DNA from 2 places in the Oceanobacillus sp. HCA-5259 genome. Region 1 is predicted to be linked to the other one. Evidence: riboswitches for the same ligand, from Rfam matches in the RefSeq annotation. Region 1 holds a riboswitch; the other holds the start of a gene.

Region 1 (8,238 bases):
AGCGCTGTTCTTGGTATGCTGCCGTTACTTCTCGGATCTCTTTGTTCCCCGCTTGCGGGTATTAATGAAGCGTCGGCAGTTCCAATGGGAACGATTATGTTTACAACGACTCTGATTGGTTTTACAGTATTTTTTACAGTTGCGAGAAAAGATAAGGCAGATGAATAAAAATTAGTGCTCAATAACAGGAGATTAATTGTAAATGAGATATGAAGTAGCGCGCCGATACTGATGTATGTTTTTATGTGAAAAAACGTCCACGATTTTTTAAAAATCGTGGAAATGAAATAATGGAACAGAGACTATACAAAAAAGGAAATGATCGAATGAAAACAGAAAAAGAGAAAATGATAGCTGGAGAAATATACAATCCTGAAGATCCATTGTTAGTAAAAGAGCGGAAGGAAGCAAGGCGAAGGGTTAGAAAATATAATCAAACTTTAGAAACGGATGAGGAAAAACGAGTTGAAATTTTAAAGGAATTACTTGGCTCTACAGGGGAAAATATATATATGGAACCGAATATACGGTTTGACTACGGATATAACACCCATGTAGGTGAAAATTTCTATGCGAACTTTGATTGTACAATTTTGGATGTATGTGAAGTGAGAATTGGTGATCATTGTATGCTCGGGCCGGGTGTGCAACTTTATACAGCGACACACCCACTTGATCCGGTAAAACGCAATTCGGGTATAGAATATGCGAAACCGATTAAGATTGGAAATAATGTCTGGATTGGTGGTAGTGCAATAGTAAATCCGGGTGTAACGATTGGTCATAATGTTGTTGTGGCTTCAGGAGCAGTAGTGACGAGAGATGTGCCAGATAATGTTGTAGTCGGAGGTAATCCAGCTAGAATTATTAAACATATTGAGGTAAATGGGTAATCGGATGTAAAAGAAATGATGTCTAATAATTCAAATATAGAAGGGATTTGCAAGATTTTCGACCATAAGCCCACTGAACTTTACGGATTCATTAATATGGCGGAAAATCACGATATAAGCACTTTGCGGTAAAAGATAATCTAGTATACTATCGCCTTGTTAAATGAAATAAATCTAAAAAGAGAGAGGGCTTGCCGAAACGATGAAATGGATAGGAAAGAAAAGTATTATTTTTATAAGCATACTTACTTTACTTTTATTAGTAGCTTGTCAGGGAGGATCTGATGATAGTGACTCTGCTTCCGGGGAAAAAGAGGAAAACGATGCATCTGAACTGACAGAAATTGTCGGGATTGATCCCGGTTCTGGAACAATGAATATAGCAGCGGAAACGGTAGAAGCGTACAATTTGGATCTAGAATTGCTGCCGAGTTCAGAACCAGCGATGTTAACGGAACTTCAAGGTGCAATTGCGAATGAAGAACCGATTGTTGTTACACTTTGGGAGCCGCATTGGATGTTCAGTGAATATGATTTGAAATTCTTAGAGGATCCACAAGGTACTTTAGGTGAATCGGAAAATATTCATACAATGGTAAGACACGGTCTTGAGGAGGAGCAGCCAGCAGCTTTCAAGCTCCTAGATAACTTTTACTGGGAAGTAGAAGACATGAATGAAGTAATGTCCAAGTTTGGTCAAAGCGATGAAGTAGAGCCACGCGAGGCAGCGGAAGAATGGATTGCAGATAACCGGGACAAAGTCGAAGTTTGGACGGAAGGAATAGAGCCAGTTGATGGAGAGACTATTGAATTAGGCTATGTGAATTGGGATACGGAACTATCATCAACGAATGTTGTTGCTTTAATGCTTGAAGAATTAGGTTACACGGTCGAATTGACTCCACTTGATATGGGTATCGCATTCGAAAGTCTTTCAGAGGGAGAAATCGATGGCATGCTTATCGCTTGGCTTCCAGTAGGGGCTGCTACTTATGCCGAACAATATAAAGATGACATTGTTGACCTCGGACCAAATTTAGAAGGTGCCCAGCAAGGATTTGTCGTCCCGGCGTATATGGATATTGATAGTATTGAAGAATTGCCGACGAAATAAGGGGCTTGTCACCTTATTGGATTTTGGTGAATGATGTTGAAGGTCAGATAAGCTATCTGGCCTTTTTTCAAGACTTATTTTGCTACCCTAAATGATTTGGAGGTTAATACATAATGGATGTTGAACAATTATGGTCAGAGGTTTTAGAAAGGATTCAAAAAAGAATTCAAAAGGCAAGCTATGATACATGGTTTAAGAATACAAAAGCCGTTGAAATGAAGGACAATCTCTTAATGATAGAAACAGCTAATGAGTTTCAAAGGGATTGGTTGGAGAATCGATATAAGGAGCAAGTTGAGGAACTATTGTATGTACTAACTGGTGAAAGATTAAAGGCTTCCTTTACTATTGGGGAAAAATGATGATGACAAGTTCTACAACTGAAGCACATTCTCAAACGAAGTATATTGATGTATCAGACCTGCTAAAGAAAATTGAAAACCTTGAAAGAAGAGTAAGTGAATTAGAGAAAAAATGAAGTTTTTTGGAACGTTCTAATTTTGAGTTAATAATAAGGGATTTTAAAACGCACTTTTTTCGTCTTAACAGACTGAAGAAAGTGCGTTTTTGTAGGATTATAACAGTTCCTTATTTTTCTTATAGGAACGCTTTAAGGAAATATAACTCGATAAAAACGATACTACACTGACACTTATCAATAAGCCTAAAATTTCAACCCAATTGTTGAGACTCGAAGGTATATTAATGAAAATCAAATACAGTGCCATAAAAATAATAACAAATCCAATTGTTCTAATGCATATCACTCTTAACTCTTTTTTGTACGCATGTTTTGTGGCAATATCTGTATATTCCATCCCGGCTAGTATATATCTTCCTGTTACATAAAAGAGGAAGATGGCAATGGCTGCCAATAAGACAGTTTCCGTGTCCAGATTAAAAAACTTGTTGCAGATCATCATTACAATAAGGGAAAGAAAAAGGATAATTGCTCCTTCCGTGAAAAAGTAAAGCATCTTTTTTTCCTTATATTCATCATCCGGTAATAGAAAGGATATCCAAGATTTCATTGCGTATCGACCTCCCAGAATAATTCGTCCAATGTTTTGTTAAGTGACTTTGCTAAATTAATACAGAGCTGGAGACTAGGATTATATTCCCCTTTTTCAATGAGCCCAATTGTTTGCCTGGTGACACCAACCTGGCGCGCTAGCTGCTCTTGTGTCATGGAATTTTTAATTCGAGTAATTTTTACGTTGTTTTTCATTTGTCACCCTACTTACGAAATGTAAGATATAGATTTCTTTTGTAATTTATATCTTACATCAGAGAGGAGGGTAAAGTCAACTGTGAAATAAAAAATGTACGAATTAGACCAACATTCAGGGAGGGCTGACATTCAATAAATCGCGTTATAAAATTAAAGAACCCTCCAAATCAAAAATTGGAGAGTTCTTCATGCAAGCTGTTATGAAATCTGCTTCATCAAATTCGCCATCTCAATAGCTGCTGTTGCAGCATCCCAACCTTTATTTCCGGCTTTCGTTCCAGCCCGCTCAATGGCCTGTTCAATTGTATCGGTCGTTATGACACCGAAAATAACAGGAATACCATCTTGCATATTAATCGCAGCCACACCTTTAGAAACTTCACTACATACATAATCAAAATGTGGGGTAGAGCCGCGGATTACTGTACCAAGTGTAATAACTGCATCATATTTTTTAGATGTTGCTAACTTTTTTGCGACGATTGGAATTTCAAAAGCTCCTGGCACCCACGCAACATCAATATCATCTTCATTTACACCGTGTCTGCGTAAGGCATCTTCAGCTCCTGCGAGTAGCTTACCGGTAATAAAATCATTAAACCTTCCAACGACAATCCCGATTTTTAAATCGGTTCCTACTAAATGACCTTCGAAAATATTACTCATTTTTCTTCTCCTTCAATGTTTTTCCTATTTATTATCAAACGAAACTTCATTCAGTAGAAGTTTCGACGCACAGAACATGTTAGTGTCGACGTTGCGAAACGAATCGCGTTTTTAGTCGACTGCTCCTCCCCCACTGAATTCGCTTTCGTGAATCAGTGTGTTAGTGTCTGTTATCCCCCGACTAGATAGATTTGATTACTCTCTCTATTTTGAGACGGAGCTTTACGAACGATTTCACCGTGATAAAAGAACCTTGCTCGATTTGCGGTATTCTACTAAATCCTTAATTGTCAAAATAACTAAATTAAAGTGCTCTGCAACTTTTTTCAGTTCCGCACCGCGCGCCATTGTTCCATCTGGGCTCATAATCTCGCAAATTACCCCAACTGGTTCTGCACCAGCAAGCTTAGCTAGATCAACTGCAGCTTCGGTATGACCAGGTCGTTCCACAACACCGCCACTCTTTGCAATCAGCGGAAAAATATGCCCAGGTTTATTAAAATCACTAGCTTTGGCTTCAGGATCCAACATATTTAAGATTGTTGTTGAACGCTCAAAAGCTGAGATCCCGGTATGTGTTGAAACATGGTCAATCGACACGGTGAATGCAGTCCGGTAAGGGTCCGTATTCTCCGGCGCCATTAGGGTTAAGGAAAGCTGCTTTGCTTTTTCTTCTTCAATAGGAACGCAAATCAACCCTTTTCCTTCGTTTGCCATAAAGTTAATCATTTTTGGTGTTGCAAATTTTCCTAATGCGAGAAAATCGCCTTCATTTTCCCTGTCCTCATCATCTACTACAATAATTGCTTTCCCTTCTTTTAACTCCTCGATTGCTTGCTCTACGGTTGCGTACAATTTATTCACCTCATCCATTTAAAAATCCACTTTCAGCTAGGGTTGCCTTCGTAATTCCATTTGTTGCTGGTTGTTCTGATCTTTTAGAAAGTAAATTCTCCATATACTTCGCGAGCATGTCACATTCGATATTCACGAAATCACCAAGCTGTTTCTCGCCAATAATCGAGTCTGCTTGCGTGACAGGGATTAGGGAAATGACAAATCCATTACCTGTAATTTCAAATATCGTTAGTGAAGTGCCATCGACCGTGACAGATCCTTTATCAATAGAATATTTCAGCAATTGTTGATCTGTCTTGATTTCCATGTATTTCGCATTTTCATGACGGCGAACAGAAATGATTTCTCCAGTCCCATCGACATGGCCACTGACAAAATGACCGCCAAATCGACCATTCGCTGCCATTGCCCGCTCTAAATTAACAGGGCTCCCGATCTGTAACATATGGAGCGTTGTCGCTTTAACCGTTTCGGGCATAACGTCAGCCGTGAAAAAGCCTGGTCCATGTTCATGGACAGTTAGACAGACACCGTTCACCGAGATACTGTCCCCGAGATTCACATCGGACAGAACTGTCGTACATGCGATTTTAAATTGTAATGAATTGGGATTTCGTTTAATGGATTGGATTGTTCCAATTTCTTCCACAATTCCAGTGAACAATGAAATAAAACCTCCTTCTAGAGATCACGTGTAATCTTCTGTTTTTGTAAAATAATGTATTTGAATTCTTTCCACCGCGGGGCGTTTGGGTGGTAAGGAAAGAGTTTGATTGGAGTACGGTTTTTATAAACATGCATACATTTAAGAAATACGGAAATATGCGAGGATGCATAAAAGAATTCCGTTTGTTCTTGCATATGCCATTAGGAGTAAGGCTTCTGTTGTAACCGTATCAATTAAAATGCGCGATTGAAGCTATTTCTCTATATTAATTTACTCTCTGCAGCTCCTTTCTGTTTTAAAAGAGAGAATACTAGAATCGGCATCGCATAAATTTTCGCAACAACTTCTCCCATCCAGACTGTAACTGTCGGTGCTGGAATTACACCAGCTCCACCGTCTCCTAAAGAGTACGGGTCACGGACTTACAAGCATAACACTTGAACACCGCCGGTAAGGAGTTTCACCTTGCCCCGAAGTTATTGGAAAATATTATACTACTATTAAAGTATCATGTTCAATAAAATGTGGCAACTGGATGTACCTATTTGGCGAAATGGAAATACGTTTATCCCTAACTCTATGATATTCATTTATTCCTCATTTTCCTTATACAATGCCTCCATTTCCTCGCCAATTTTCATTAAATAGGATTCTTGTTCAGAGGTAAGCATGGTAGGGAACTGAAAATCCATTGTCTCCTGATCCATTAACTCCTGTGCCTTTTCCAGTTCCATCGCAAAGGCTTCTTTATCCTCAACATGTCTTGTTGCCAGTTCGGTTAGTCCCATTAGTAATTCAAAAGCTTCTGGTGAATTTGCAGGGACATTATCTTGCATCAATTTTTCTAACTTAGCTAGCCAATCAAGCATTTCCACGTCCAGTAGTTGCTGGTATTCTTTTGGCAGGGAAAAGTATTCTTTAGCAACCGATTCCGGGAGATACTCTTTCGCCCATTCCTTCAGATCTTCCTCATGTTCCATTTGAAAAAGTAAAGAACTTAACACTGTCCAATTGATTGATTTTCCTGCCTTGAGTAAGTTTTGTACTCGCTCGACAGCTTCGATTGCCTGATTTAATTCATCCCGCTTTTCGGTTAAAAGTTTATGCTGCAAAGGTAATGATTTCTCGAGCTGCACAGCACAATCCATTTCATCTTTTATGAAATCTTTGATCTCTTGTAATGGATAGCCCAAAAACTTTAGTGATTGAATTTGTTGCAGCTTCGCAAGTTCATTTAATCCGTAAAGTCTGTGGCCTGATTCATTTCTTTCAGTTGGTACGAGTAAACCTAACTCTTCATAAAAACGTAAGGTGCGTACGGTTATTCTGGCCTGTTTGCTGAACTCACTGATTGAAACCTAGGTGCTTCATGATTCATAAAAAATCCCTCCATTTTATCAGATATTAAGGGTCTGTAATCCCCCACTGAATGAGTTCCGCTTTATTGTTAATTATAAGTTATCATGTATCGTAACGGAGGGGGCAAGGGGGAAAGGCTAATTTGTTTGGAAAATCGAGAGTAATTCTGAAATTGCTATAGATTTAATACTAAAAAAACCTTAAATAAATGAGTACTGTAGAAATCCAAACTACTTGAGATGGCATTCTTTGCAAAAAAAGGTGTCTTCGCCTGAACGACTCCGAATTCGTTAATTTCGTGTACATAGAAGGCGCCTAATCGGATGAACGACTCCGGTTCCGTTAATTTCGTGTATTTAGAAGGCGCCTAATCGGATGAACGATTCCGGTTCCGTTAATTTCGTGTATTTAGAAGGCGCCTAATTGCGTGAACGACTCCGAATTCGTTAATTTCGTATACATAGAAGGCGCCTAATCGGATGAACGATTCCGATTCCGTTAATTTCGTGTAATTAGAATTCATCTAATTGCCTGAACGAATTGGATTCCGTTAATTTCATGTACATAGAAGGTGCCTAATTAATTCCGTCATGCTCGTACAATTAAAAGATGGTCTAACCACCTAAAAGAATCCAATACCTAACGTTTAGGTCGATTATAAAGCATCTAAAAAAGGAAAAGGACATGCAAATTAGCGCACGTCCAACTATCATTCTACAAATTCATGTCCTGCTAGCATCGTTACAATTTCATTCTCAATTTCCTGCATCGCTTCACTAGGACCTAAATGATTATTAATCAGAATGGAAAAAATAAGTTTTTCTCCGTCTAGACTCGTCACATAGCCAGATAATGTAGACACTCCCGTGATCAAGCCTGTTTTTGCTTTTACATTTCCTTTGGCGGGTTCTGTAGTCAAACGATTACGTAATGTCCCACCCACAAGTCTATCTTCTTCTCCAGCAACAGGCAGGGAGTCCTCAAACGCGTCAAACCAGCTCTTATTCTGGATTTCATATAAAATTTGCGCGATATTATTTGCTGAAATCAGTGTCTTATGTGACATTCCCGAACCATCACGAAGGAGGAAGGATTCTCGTTCCACACCAAGTTCCGTCACGACATCTTCCATTACTTCAAGACCTTTATCCCAAGTCCCTGCCCCGTGGATTTGCTTCCCCATTTCCTTCGTTAAAGTTTCCCCAATTCCATTGTTACTTAATTTCATAAAGGGTACGAGTAACTCGGAAAGTGGAATGGATTTTTTACTAGTAATGATCTTGGCTTGTTCGGGAGTCGCTCCCGTCACATCACGGGATTCATCGTTAAATTGAATTCCCTCTTCAGCTAGAACATCACGGAATACAGTAAGTACATACCCGGCTGGTTCCCACACCGAGACCCAAGAACGTGATACTGTTCCGTCTACAGGCATTGTTCCTTCCACGAT
Region 2 (8,238 bases), on a different contig from region 1:
TAACTCTTGGAGTGGTGGTTCGGGAATGGATGAATGGTATCGGGATGTTGTCATTGCCTGGCGCGCAGCAAATATTTTTCCTGAATTCTCAGCTGGTAATGTAACATTAACGAACCCAGGTGGGCCAGGTTCGGTTGCTAACCCGGCAAACTACCCGGAATCTTTTGCGACAGGCGCAACGGATGTTAATGATGATTTAGCTAATTTCTCTTTACAAGGACCATCTCCTTATGACGAGATTAAGCCTGATGTTTCAGCGCCAGGGGTGAATATTCGCTCAAGTGTACCTGGCAGTGGGTATGAAGGTGGTTGGAATGGAACTTCGATGGCAGGACCAGCCGTTTCAGGAGCTGTAGCGTTAATAAAACAAGCAAATGCGAATTTGACAGTTGATGAAATCGAGGAAATTCTATCTACTACGGCAACACCATTAACGGACGATACATTCCCTGAGTCACCGAATAACGGATATGGCCACGGACTGCTGGATGCATATGAAGCAGTATCTTCCGTTGTTTCCGGACTAGGTGTCATTGATGGGGCTGTAAGTAAAGATGGAGAGGATACAGAAGCACCAACTTATAGTCATGATGCCCCTGAAGTGATATATGCGGGTATGGATCTTGATGTAACAATTACTGCAGAAGATAATATAAGTGTAACCTCTGTAGAACTTGTCTACGAAGATAACCGGATCGAAGCGAAGCGGGTATCTGGAGATCATTTGTCAGGTGAGTACACGGTAACTGTTCCAGGTGAGGATATTGAAGAGGGAACATTTGAGTATCACTTTGAAATCAATGATTTCGGAAATAATTCGGTAACAACCGATTCCTACAGTGTAACGGTAGAACCAGGAATTACAGTAGGTTATTTTGAGGACTTTGAAAAGGCACCTAGCGGATGGACGGTATTCGGAGAAAATAGCAGTTGGGAACACGGAATCCCAACTTCCGGACCGGGTGAAGCCTTTTCCGGTGAAAATGTGTATGCAACAAATTTAAGCGGAACCTATAATAACTATGAAAATTCAACATTAGTCATGCCGCCGATTGATTTACCTGAAGGAGAAGCGTATTTACAATACAGCCAGTGGTACAATCTCGAGAATAACTGGGATTACGGGCATGTGTATATTTCTAGTGATATGGAAAACTGGGAACAGTTAGAGCGAATCACTAATGTTTCCGATGGCTGGATTGAGTCGGAAATTGATCTATCTGATTATAGCGGGGAAAGAGTTTATATCGGATTTAATCTGACTTCTGACATCAGCATTACCCGAGATGGTTGGTATATTGATGATGTTGGGCTTGCTGATACGTCAAGAAGTGAGTCAGCACAAGCACCGAACATCGGAATGAATTCTTCCGCTGGATTATTGTTAGGCCTTAATAGTATCGGAATGAAGAAGGCCCCAATTGATCCTGATAAACTAAAACCAGCATTTCCAGATGAAAAAGAATCGGTTAAAGAAGATGCAATTACACCTGCCGCTTTACCATTGGCTGCGACTGTCAGCGTGCTTGAAAGCGGAAGGTCAGTGAATACGAATCCTGCAGATGGGTCCTTCTCTATTACTCATGCTGCTGGTGACTTCACCGTAGTTGCAGAAAGTTATGGTTATCATCCTGCAGAAGAAAATGTAACAGTCGAGGCAGATGAATCTACAACAGTTAACTTTACTCTAGAAGAACAAGATGAATACACCGTTTCAGGTACGGTAACTGATGCAGTAACTGGTGAGGGAATTGCAGACGCTACACTTCTAATTGTAGAAGATGCGAATGTGGAAGCGGTTACGACAGATGAAAATGGTTCCTTTACGATCACTGCTTATGAAGGCGTATATACGCTAAAAGTACTAGCTCGTGGCTATCATGGAGCAGAAGTAGAAGCTGACTTTACTTCTGATGGTACGATTAATATTGAATTAGAACCTTTCTACACCGTTCCGGGCGGAGAGATTGGCTATGATGATGGAACAGCGGAAAATGCTCGTGCATTCTATGATGCTGGTAATGGCTGGGCAGTTCGTATGTCCCTTGATGAAGGACAAGAATCGGCAATTGTAACGGATGGGGTTTTCCAATTCCATGATGACGATTGGCCAGTTCCAGGAGGTACGGAATTTGCCGTTGAGGTATGGGATGCAAGTGGGCCGGATGGCACTCCAGGTGAGCGAATTGCCGGTCCAGTTGAAGCAGAGGCAATTCGGAGTCTGGATGAGTGGACGGTTGTTGACTTAAGTGAACATGCGATTCAAGTAAATGGTGATTTCTATATGGTCTATATTCAACGAGATGTGAATACAAATGCACCGGGTCTAGCAACAGATGAAAACGGGCCGAACGCAGAAAGAAGCTTCCAATATGTAGGCGGTGCATGGAATCAATCCCCGGCAGATGAAGGGAACTATATGATCCGTGCCAGAGTAAACTACGAGGTGGAAGAAGCGGTCATTACGTCTCCCGAAGATGGACTAATCACGAATGAAACAGAAGTTACTGTAGAAGGTACTGCTTCACCGACTACCTTCATTAAATTAGTAAATAATGGAGAAGAAGTAGATACAGTTGAAGTTGGAGATGACGGTAAATTTGCAATTCCTGCAACGCTTGCGGAAGGTGATAATGAGTTGGTTGCGGTCACCATACTGGATGATACAGAAATTATGGAATCCGAACCTGTAACAGTTGTCTTGGATACAGAAGCGCCAGCACTCACCATCGACAATCCTGAAGACGGCGAGAAAACAAATCGTGAAACTGTTACGGTAGAAGGAACAGTTGAGGATGCTAATCTTGATTATGTCGAGGTAAACGGACAGCGCGCTAAGATTGATGATGGGAATTACTCTCTGCGAATTATTCTTGATGAAGGGATAAATGACATTGAAGTTACAGCGGCCGACTTGGCGGGCAATTCAACGTCTGAAGCTGTATCGTTGGATGTCGACTTCACACCTCCTGCAATCGAGAATCTGACGCCTGAAGAAGATGTGTACTTGGGTGCAGGGGAAAGCGTGAAGTTCGAATTTGACAGTGAGCCTGGCTTAAAGTCCACATTTGTCGTCCATATGCCGCTCACGAATGTGAATTCCAACCCGACTGAATTACCGATGATGGAAACATCTGAAGGACATTATGTCGGCTACTGGACAGCAACAAGCAATGTTGTTGCAGAAGGAGCAGTTATCGAAGTAATCGCAGTCGATGATTATGGGAATGAAACAAGAGCTCAAACAGACGGGAAACTATTTATTAATACAGATGAATGATGGGGAAGGTGCGGCGATCTTGCCGCACCTTTTTCTTGGATAAGCTTAGGAATTTGCGGTTAACAAAATTTATTAGGCACTTCAGCAAAGCCTAAATATATTACTTCTTGAGTTAGCTTGCAACACGACGAGCAGCTATCAAACTTCACACTCCTCCAACCGATAAAGAAGAATTCCGATTGGCTTACCAGAGGCTTAGTCGCTCTAATACCCTTGTGTGAAAGTCAACACTTACTGTAAGAACACTTCCTTCTTTGCTTGAGCACGTCTCTTGCAATTTATTAAAAATGTAGTATACTTATTGTTAGTAATTGAATAATCGATTCTAATCTTCGGGGCAGGGTGCAATTCCCGACCGGCGGTGAGGGGTATACTTACTCTAAGTCCGCGAACCATAATTTCAATTCTTATGGTTGATCTGGTGTAATTCCAGGACCGACAGTTACAGTCTGGATGGGAGAAGATGTCGAGCCAAATCAAGGTGCTTTTTCGTGTACCTTCATTTACTCTTGTATTCCCAAACCCTAAAGCCCCATTTACGGCTTTAGGGTTTTTCTGTCTTAAAAGAAATTTTAAGACGCTGGAACAGAAGAGTTGTCAAAATGGCAAGGCGATCCTTCATCACGAGTTAGAATCGGTTAGCAAACGATGAAGGAGGAAGATGGAGATGCAAAAATCTGCAAAGCAATCTTCAAAGTTATTAAAACTTATTATTTTAGCACTGCTAGGATCAATCGCGCTTGTTTTATTTTTCTTGAATTTCCCGCTGCCGTTCCTACCACCATATTTAAAAATTGATTTTAGTGATGTACCGGCATTGATGGCTTCACTTATTTTTTCACCACTTGCTGGTGTAGCTGTCGTTCTCATTAAGAACGTGCTTTATTTCGCGGTGTCTGGATCAGGAGACCCGGTCGGTGTTCTAGCTAATTTTCTTGCAGGTGTAATGTTTGTCCTTCCAGTTTCACTTATTTATCATAAGTTCCATAAAGGTGTAAAATCGATCGTTTCCGGCTTAGTTACAGGAACAATCGTTATGGCAGTTGGAATGTCTGTATTAAATTATTATGTTATTCTGCCTGCTTATGCATGGTTTATGGGATGGGATATGAGTGAACAAATGGCGTGGGGCGCCGTTCTTGTTGGGGTGTTTTCATTTAACTTGCTGAAAGGAATTATTGTCGGAATGTTATTTGTTCCCGTGTTCATAAAAATGCGCAGCTGGATTGAACAGAAACAAACAAATTTAGCTGCATAATATACATTCAAAAAAGGTTCATCTCAAATAATTGAGGCTGAACCTTTTTTCATGTTTTGGAGAAATATAATAGAACCTGATTATCTGGCAAGGGCTGTACTTTTTAAAAAGAATAGTAGGCAAGGTCATTGGCGAATGATCCTGCCTACTATTCTTAGGTGTGTTTTTTTATTCTTCTTCTACAAGTGTTTTTGCAGTTGGGATAGCATCAAGTCTTTCCTCCGGTATTGGCTTTTGTGATACGACACTCATACCATACGTTTTATTATCAATCCGCTCCAGCGCATCATCAATCGCTTGTAACCGTTCCTTGTGAACGAGTTCCATTCCAGCATCACGCTCTTGTTCAAACTGTTCTGTACCCAGGTCAGCTGGATGATTGCCATAATCAGACAGCTCTTGGATCGAGTCGTTCGGTGATTTATTAGTAGATTGACTGGAAAGCTTTTCCGTTTCCGCTTTTAACTCGAGCAACCGCTTACGGAAATAAGCTAATTTATCATCCGAAAGATAGGTCTTCATCAAAATCGCTCCTTTTCATTCAGGCAACATTCAAGAAATTAAGCAGTGACAAGCACGCTTAGACAAATGCTGCAATGACGAGGGATATTCCAAGTAAGAAGCCGTAAATGGTGTTCGTTTTTCCAGTTGCAATCATTGCGGGCATCATTTCGAGTGGTTCGGTCTTACCACGGAAGTTTTTGATGACAGTTACGGCTTTCGGTACGCTAAGGAAAGTGATTAGTGTCCAGATAGGCAAGAGACGTGCAATAATTAAAGCTAATGTCCAGCCGTAAGCAATGCTAAATAGTACTGCAAGCACGGTAATTGCTTTTTTCCTGCCGATCAGTACAGCAATAGTTTTTCTTCCGCCAGCTTTATCCCCGTCACGATCCCGAATATTATTGGATAAATTGATGCTGCCGATAAAAATGGTAACTGGAATCGATATCCAAATTACTTCACTCGTAATTGTTAGAGTCTGGATGAAATACGTGATGCCGATAATGACTGTCCCCATTAGTACACCGGAAAACAACTCACCAAGTGGTGTATATGAAATTGGAATAGGTCCTCCAGTATATAGATAACCGATTGCCATACATATTAAACCGATAATAGCAATCCACCAACTTGACTCGATACAAATATAAACACCAAGAATAACAGCAATTCCATAGAATGTAATAGCAAGACTTCGAATTGTTTTCGGCTTTATCCCATCACGAACAATCGTGCCGCCGATCCCAACTGATTCCTCTGTATCTAGACCAAGTTTATAATCATAGTATTCATTAAACATATTTGTCGCAGCCTGAATTAATAAGGACGCTACGAGCATGGCGAGAAATAAGGTCCAGTTGATGGTTCCATCATGATAAGCAAGCATCGTACCGACGAATACAGGGATAAACGATGCTGTAAGTGTGTGCGGACGCATCAAGCGCCACCAGACGTCAAAGCCTGATTTCTCGTTCAATGCCTCTTTTATTGAATTTTTATTAACAGTATCCATAAATGTTCCCCCTCCACGCTATCCTATTAATCTTATGAAAATAAAGGACAAGTGTCAATTTCTTTTATTTTCCTCCATATCTCCTGCTATGTTCCATTTTCTTGGCTTAATTATCAAAAAACGGTCCTTTTCTTGAGAAAGTGATGAAAAGAGCATAAAATGGTTATAGGTGTTTTTTAGTGGTATTTATCGGAGGTATAGTTATGATCGATATTCAAATGAAAGAGCTTGAAGAAAAAATAGCAGCCGTAAAGAATTCCATCGGCCCAAATGAATCATCCAAGCTTTTCAGTTTGACGAAGAAAATAGAAAATAAAGACCCTCTCCTTATATTTGAGGGGGCGAAGCAGTTTGTTAAAGACCGCTTTTATTGGATGAATCCGAATCGCACCCTAGCAATAACTGGAGTTGGCAGTGTGCAAACGTTAATAGCTGAAGAGAATCGTTTTCAGGAAACAGAGGATTTATGGAAGCAAGCGTTAGAGCATACTTGGATTGATAATCCTTACTCGACGGTGCCGGCAACAGGGTTTGTCGCTTTCGGCGGGATGGATTTTGATCCACTTGAAGTAAAAACAGAGCTTTGGAAGAAATTTGAATTAAGCAAATTCTATATTCCAGAACTAATGCTGACAACTTATCATTCAGACAGTTATGTGACGGTGAATATACTCATCAATAAAGAAGAGACAATAGATGAAGCAGCAACAAGACTTCGTAAAAACACACAGAAGTTTATAACTGGTAAGACATTCGGCGTGCAGCATATTGAGATTAAAAGAAACCGAGTCATTGAACCAGAAAAATGGAAAGAAACCGTCAAAGAAGCAACAAAGGAAATGAAAGAAAAACGCGCAGAAAAAATAGTCCTTGCACGGGAAGTCCGTCTATCCTTTACGGAAGAAATTAATATCACGCAAGTTCTTGAAGAGCTGCATCATACACAGGCAAACAGTTATATCTTCGCATTCGAAAGTGGAGGGGACTGTTTTATTGGTGCGACTCCAGAGCGGATAGTCAAGGTAGAAAACAATAATTTACTTTCGACCTGTCTTGCGGGAACGGCTCCCCGCGGAAAGACGAAAGAAGAGGACGAGCAGATCGGTTATGAACTGCTGCATGACAAGAAGAATCGGGATGAGCATGAATTTGTCGTAAAAATGATTAAAGAAGCCGTACTAAAAACCTGTACAAACGTCAATATTCCGAACGAACCGGTACTTCATCCGTTAAAAAACCTACAGCATTTATATACATCGGTAACAGGAACGTTGAAAGACGAGTATTCCATTTTCGATTGTCTTAAAGATCTGCACCCGACACCTGCTCTTGGTGGTACGCCAACAGAAGATTCGTTAGCTTATATACGTGAACATGAACTGCTTGACCGGGGATGGTATGGTGCCCCGATCGGTTGGGTCGATAGCAATCAAAATGGAGAGTTTGCGGTAGCAATCCGTTCTGGACTGATCCAAGGGGATGAGGCATCCCTATTTGCTGGTTGCGGGGTTCTAGCTGATTCCGATCCGGAAATGGAATTTGAAGAGACCAGAATTAAAATGCTGCCGATGCTAAATGTGCTGGGAGGAAAACAGGAATGAATCATACGGAAATATTAACGAGGTATACTGCCAATTTTGTCGATGAAATGATTCAAAACGGAATTCAGCATGTTGTTATATCCCCTGGATCCCGGTCAACTCCGCTATCGCTGGCCTTTGCTGAGCATGAACACATCAAGGAATGGGTTGTCATCGATGAGCGATCCGCTGCATTTTTCGCTCTTGGACTTGCGAAACAGACGAAAGCAGCGGTAGCATTAGTTTGTACGTCAGGTACTGCTGCAGCGAATTATTATCCGGCAGTTGTCGAGGCGTATTACAGCCGTGTTCCGCTCGTGATTCTAACTGCAGATCGGCCTCATGAGTTAAGGGATGTCGGCGCCCCGCAAACGATTGATCAACTTCATTTATTCGGAAATTATGTTAAATGGTTCCAGGAAATGGCGATTCCTGAAGGGGATGACGGTATGCTCCGTTATGTTAGACAAAAAGCGGCACGGGCAGTGTATATGGCTTGTGAAGGGAATCGAGGTCCTGTTCATTTGAACTTTCCATTACGTGAACCACTTACTCTTGACTTTTCTTTGGAAGGTATTTGGAAGTATAAAGGAATGGTTGAACA

What was found. A riboswitch is a leader RNA that binds a small molecule or an ion and turns the genes downstream of it on or off. The one in region 1 is predicted to bind FMN.
Region 2: linked by a shared signal. The riboswitch ahead of WKU33_RS01410 (ECF transporter S component) and the one ahead of ribE (riboflavin synthase) in region 1 are both predicted to bind FMN.

The regions. Positions count from the first base shown of each region.
Region 1 covers NZ_JBBKBV010000014.1:8,206-16,443, reverse strand. The annotation lists gene WKU33_RS09735 (Bcr/CflA family efflux MFS transporter) at 1-168, shown strand, start outside; gene WKU33_RS09730 (sugar O-acetyltransferase) at 327-893, shown strand; gene WKU33_RS09725 (glycine betaine ABC transporter substrate-binding protein) at 1,096-2,007, shown strand; gene WKU33_RS09720 (DnaA N-terminal domain-containing protein) at 2,121-2,369, shown strand; gene WKU33_RS09715 (DUF3278 domain-containing protein) at 2,583-3,038, opposite strand; gene WKU33_RS09710 (helix-turn-helix transcriptional regulator) at 3,035-3,235, opposite strand; gene ribH (6,7-dimethyl-8-ribityllumazine synthase) at 3,437-3,904, opposite strand; partial or broken gene ribB (3,4-dihydroxy-2-butanone-4-phosphate synthase) at 4,142-4,759, opposite strand; gene ribE (riboflavin synthase) at 4,770-5,426, opposite strand; FMN riboswitch at 5,767-5,911, opposite strand; gene WKU33_RS09690 (MerR family transcriptional regulator) at 6,020-6,781, opposite strand; gene dacB (D-alanyl-D-alanine carboxypeptidase/D-alanyl-D-alanine endopeptidase) at 7,498-8,238, opposite strand, start outside.
Region 2 covers NZ_JBBKBV010000002.1:20,047-28,284, reverse strand. The annotation lists gene WKU33_RS01415 (S8 family serine peptidase) at 1-3,280, shown strand, start outside; FMN riboswitch at 3,605-3,749, shown strand; gene WKU33_RS01410 (ECF transporter S component) at 3,948-4,538, shown strand; gene WKU33_RS01405 (hypothetical protein) at 4,707-5,060, opposite strand; gene WKU33_RS01400 (1,4-dihydroxy-2-naphthoate polyprenyltransferase) at 5,119-6,054, opposite strand; gene WKU33_RS01395 (isochorismate synthase) at 6,258-7,655, shown strand; gene menD (2-succinyl-5-enolpyruvyl-6-hydroxy-3-cyclohexene-1-carboxylic-acid synthase) at 7,652-8,238, shown strand, end outside.